2 regions of the Curtobacterium sp. MCJR17_043 genome follow, and region 2 is predicted to be linked to the other one. Evidence: riboswitches for the same ligand, from Rfam matches in the RefSeq annotation. Region 2 holds a riboswitch; the other holds the start of a gene.

Region 1 (2,371 bases), 330 kb from region 2:
ACGACAGGGTCGGTCCGAGGTGGTTGCCCTCGGCGGTGTGGTTGTACACGACGTCGAGGACGACCTCGATGCCGGCGCGGTGCAGCTCGCGGACCATCGTCTTGAACTCCTGCACCTGCTGGCCACCGTCGCCCGAGGACGAGTAGTGCGCGTGCGGCGCGAAGAACCCGATGGTGTTGTAGCCCCAGTAGTTCGACAGCCCCTTGTCCTGCAGGGTCGAGTCGTTCACGAACTGGTGCACCGGCATGAGCTCGAGCGTCGTGACGCCGAGTCGCTTGAGGTGCTCGATGACGGCCGGGTGCGAGACGCCCGCGTAGGTGCCGCGCTGCTCCTCGGGCACGTCGGGGTGCGTCTCGGTGAGGCCCTTGACGTGCGCCTCGTAGATGACCGTCTCGCCGTAGGGGATGCGCGGCGGGCGGTCGCCCTGCCAGTCGAAGAACGGGTTGATGACCACGCCCTTCACCATGTGCGACGCGGAGTCCTCGTCGTTCGTGGAGTCCGGGTCGCCGAACGTGTACGAGAACAGGGACTGGTCCCAGTCGATGTCACCGCTGGTGGCCTTGGCGTACGGGTCCAGGAGGAGCTTCGCCGGGTTCGAGCGCAGCCCGTTCGCCGGGTCGTACGGGGCGTGCACACGGAAGCCGTACTGCTGGCCCGGGCCGACGGTCGGCAGGTACGCGTGCCAGACGTGGGCGTCGACCTCGACGAGGCGGACGCGCTCCTCGGTGCCGTCGGCGTCGAACAGGCAGAGCTCGACCCCTTCGGCGACCTCGCTGAACACGGCGAAGTTCGTGCCGCTGCCGTCGTAGGTCGCGCCGAGGGGGGTAGGGGTTGCCGGGCCAGGTGTGCAAACGTGCCTCCAGAAGGGGTGAACCCGGCCAACGTATCGAGGGACCCCTGTGATGTCCGCGGCCCCGCCGAGTAGCGTCACCGCCATGACCAACATCGTCACGCAGATCGCAGACAAGGTGCGGCCCGTCGGCGTCGCCTCGAACTACGGCGACCCGGTGGACGTCGGGGACAGCACGCTGATCCCCGTCTCCGTCAATTGGTACGGCTTCGGCGGCGGGTCCGACGCCGACGAGGACGGCGCCGGTGGCGGTGGCGGCGGTGCCGTCTCGCTCCCCGTCGGCGCGTACGTCCGCCGTCCCGGCCAGGACCTCGCGTTCGAGCCGAACCTCATCTCGCTCCTCACCGTGAGCATCCCGGTCATCTGGGTCACGGGCAAGGTGCTCGCGAAGCTCATCCGCGCGCTGAAGAAGTGACGGACTGACCGGACGACGGACGGGAGGCACGGTGCGGACCCGCACCGTGCCTCCCGTCCGTCGCGGGTCGCGTCCCGCGTCCACATCGCCACTACACTGGCGGGACACACACGGGAGTCCGGGTCCACCGGGCTGAGAGGGAGCGAACGGCGCTCCGACCGTCGAACCTGATCCGGATCATGCCGGCGCAGGGAGGAGTCCAGGTCATGCCTGCTGTCATGCAGTCTGCTGTCCCGTCCACCACGCCCACCCGCTCGCTGCGGTGGCGGGTCGTGGACATCGTCGTCGCGAGCGTCCTCGCCGTCGCGATCGGCGTCGTCTTCAAGCTGTGGGAGTTCGGCTACGAGCCGATCAGCGCCGCCAGTGCGCTCGTGCTCCCCGGCACCCAGTCGCTCTTCGGCGGCGTCTGGCTGCTCGCCGGTCCGATCGTCGCGATCGTCGTGCGGAAGCCCGGCGCGGCTCTGTACGCCGAGATGGTCGCGGCGTCGGTCGAGGCCCTGCTCGGCACGCAGTGGGGGTGGCTCACGCTCGAGGCCGGGCTCGTGCAGGGCCTCGGCGCCGAGCTCGTCCTCGCGCTCTTCCTGTACCGCGTGTACCGGCTGCCGGTCGTCGTCCTCGCCGGGGCCGCTGCGGGACTCGCGCTCGGCGTCAACGACTCGTTGCTCTGGTACGCGGGGCTCGACGCCGGCTTCAAGGTCGTCTACGTGATCTGCGCCGTCATCTCCGGTGCCGTCATCGCCGGACTCGGCTCGTGGCTCATCGTCCGCGCCCTCGCCGCCACCGGCGTGCTCTCGTCGTTCGCCGCGGGCCGCGAGCACACCAAGCGTGCGGCTCGCGCCTCGGCGTGACGTCCGCACCGTCCGCCGCCGCCGGGCCCCTGTCCGACACCACGGCGTCCGCGGCACGGATCACCTTCCGCGACTGGGGGTGGCGGTACGCGTCCCGTGAGCGGTGGGCCGTGCGCGGGGTGGACCTGACCGTCGAGCCCGGCGAACGCGTCGCGGTCGTCGGGCCCTCCGGTGCCGGCAAGTCCACCCTGCTCCGGGCCGTCGCGGCCGTGCTGCCCGACGAACCCGACCCGGACGACGACACCGCCGCCGCGGTCC
Region 2 (2,371 bases):
GTAGACGACGTTGTACGGGGCGTAGTCGCCGTGCACGACGGTCTCGACCGGCACCCGCGCGGCCTGGGACCACACGTCGACGGAGTCGTCCAGGGGGAAGCTCGCCGCGGCGTCGTGCAGCTGTCGGAGCAGCCGGGCACTCGTGACGAGGGCGGCCTCGCTCGCGACGTCCTCGGTCCAGGGGTACTCGCCGGCCACTCCCGGGACGAACGTCACCGTCTCGAGCGCGTCCCCGAGCGAGATCGGAGCCGGGGCCGCCACGAAGCCCTGCTCGTGCAGGTGCGTGAGCAGCCGGTGGACCGTCGGTGTCCACGGCCCGGCGGGGCGGTGCACCCGGTCGTCGGTCTTGGTGATCCGTTCCATCGGGAACCTCCTGAACGTCGTCGTCGACGTGTCCGCAACTGTAGTGCTCCCGTCCCGTCGACGCCCGGCTCCGCGCCTCACCATCCGGAGGGCGCGCTGCACGGACCCGGAGGGCGCGCTGCACGGACCTACGCGACGCCGGGGCGACCACAGCGGCGGCAGCCGGTCGTCAGTCGGGCAGGAGCTCCCGCAGCCACGACGGCCCGCGGACGTCCGCCCCGACCGCGGTCACGCGGTCACGGAGGCCGCGGTCCGCGGTCACGACGACGACCGGGCCGTCCCCGGCCGCGACGGCGGTCTGCACGGCGGCGACGATCGCGTCGTCCCCGGCGGCCGGTGCCTGCTCGACGGTCACCACGGGGAGACCGGGACGGGTGTCGGCGGCGACGTCGACCGGGGTCGCACCCCGGGCCTCCCCCCTCGAGCACCACGGTCCACCGCGGCCACCAGGTGGCGGACGGCAGGTCCAGCGCGGCGGCGTCGACGCCGGACGCGGCGAGCGCGCTCACCCGGGCGACGAGTCGGGAGGCCGCTCCCGCGCGGTCCTTCCACCAGCCGTCCGGGACGCTCCCGACGACGTTCGCCGCGTCGACGACGACGTGCGGTGTCCGGTCGAGCGTGGCCCGGAGCGCGGGCCACGAGGCGCCGAACCCGGGGTGGAGCGGCAGGTCCGGCACGTCGGCGACGGGGACCCAGGCCAGGGCCAGGCTCTCACGGTCGGCGACGACGGGGGCGAACGGGCGGGAGGCGCGTCCCACGACGGTCGTGTAGGTCCAGAAGCCGAGGTCGAGGACGGCGGTGTGCCGGAGGTCGATGCCGTCCTCGGGGACGCCGGCCTCCTCGGCGGACTCGCGGAGGGCGGCGGTCACCGGGTCCTCGTGCTGGTGGCGCGCTCCGCCGGGGATCCCCCCAGGTGCCGCCGTGGTGGCTCCACTCGACGCGGTGCTGCAGGAGGACCCGTCCGCGTCCGTCGTCGACGAGCAGGCCCGCGGCGCCGAAGCGGCCCCACGCCTTGGTGCCGTCCGGGCCGACCGCCCAGGCGTCGCCGGGGTCGCGCGGTCCTGCCGGGGGGCCGGGTGGCGGTCCCGCCGGGGTCGCGGTCCGTCGTTCGTCGTCCACGGGTCCACCCTTCCACACCGGTCCCGGACGTGTCGCTGGACGACGGCGGCGATGCGTGTACGGTGTCGTCCGAGACACGGGGTGCCGCATCCGAGCGGCTGAGATCACACCCGTCGAACCTGCTCGAGCTCGTACTCGCGAAGGGATCGTCCATGGAGAACGCTGCGCCGACGACCGACTGGGTCGTCCGTACCGCCGACCTGCTGGAGGCCGTCCGGACCCGGGCGCCCCTGGTGCAGTGCATCACGAACACGGTGGTGCAGAACGTCACCGCCAACGTGCTGCTCGCGCTGGGGGGCGTCGGCCGCGATGGTCGACGTGCCGACCGAGGCGGGGCCGTTCGCCGGCGTCGCGGACGGGTTGCTCGTCAACACCGGCACCCCGCACGCTGAGCCGTCGACCGCGTCCCGCGAGGCCGCGGCCGCAGCGGCGGAAGCCGGGACGCCGTGGGTGCTCGACCCGGTCGCGGTCGGGTCGCTGCCGGTCCGGACGGCCCTGGCGCGGGACCTGCTGGCGATGCGCCCGACGGTGCTGCGCGGGAACGCGTCCGAGGTGCTCGCGGTCCTCGGCGCCTCGGCTGGCGGTCGCGGTGTGGACAGCACGGTCGGGACGGAGGACGCCCGCGACGCCGCGGTCGCCGCCGCGGACGCCGGGACCGCGCAGGCGGTGGCGGTCTCGGGTGCGGTGGACCTGCTCGTGGCGCCCGAGGGGCTGGTCCGCGTCGCGAACGGGACCGAGCTGCTCACCCGGATCACGGGTGGCGGCTGCGCCCTCGGGGCCGTCGTCGCCGCCTTCGCGGCCGTGGCGCCGGGGCGTGCGCTCGACGCGGCCGTCGCCGCGACCGCGGTCCACACCATCGCGGCGGAGCTCGCCGCACGGGACGCCGGCG

Evidence for each region. Region 2 has a riboswitch for thiamine pyrophosphate ahead of DEJ15_RS19460 (hydroxyethylthiazole kinase). Riboswitches for the same ligand answer to the same signal wherever they lie in the genome.
Region 1: it holds a riboswitch for thiamine pyrophosphate, as region 2 does, so the genes downstream of both, DEJ15_RS07065 (ECF transporter S component) here and DEJ15_RS19460 (hydroxyethylthiazole kinase) in region 2, are expected to answer to the same signal.

What each region holds. Positions count from the first base shown of each region.
Region 1 covers NZ_CP126259.1:1,349,229-1,351,599, forward strand. The annotation lists partial or broken gene glgX (glycogen debranching protein GlgX) at 1-851, opposite strand, end outside; gene DEJ15_RS07060 (hypothetical protein) at 936-1,265, shown strand; TPP riboswitch at 1,366-1,477, shown strand; gene DEJ15_RS07065 (ECF transporter S component) at 1,484-2,113, shown strand; gene DEJ15_RS07070 (ATP-binding cassette domain-containing protein) at 2,110-2,371, shown strand, end outside.
Region 2 covers NZ_CP126259.1:1,675,548-1,677,918, reverse strand. The annotation lists gene DEJ15_RS08765 (phosphotransferase enzyme family protein) at 1-363, opposite strand, end outside; gene DEJ15_RS08760 (NUDIX hydrolase) at 600-1,232, opposite strand; TPP riboswitch at 1,550-1,646, shown strand; gene DEJ15_RS19460 (hydroxyethylthiazole kinase) at 1,635-1,874, shown strand; gene thiM (hydroxyethylthiazole kinase) at 1,801-2,371, shown strand, end outside.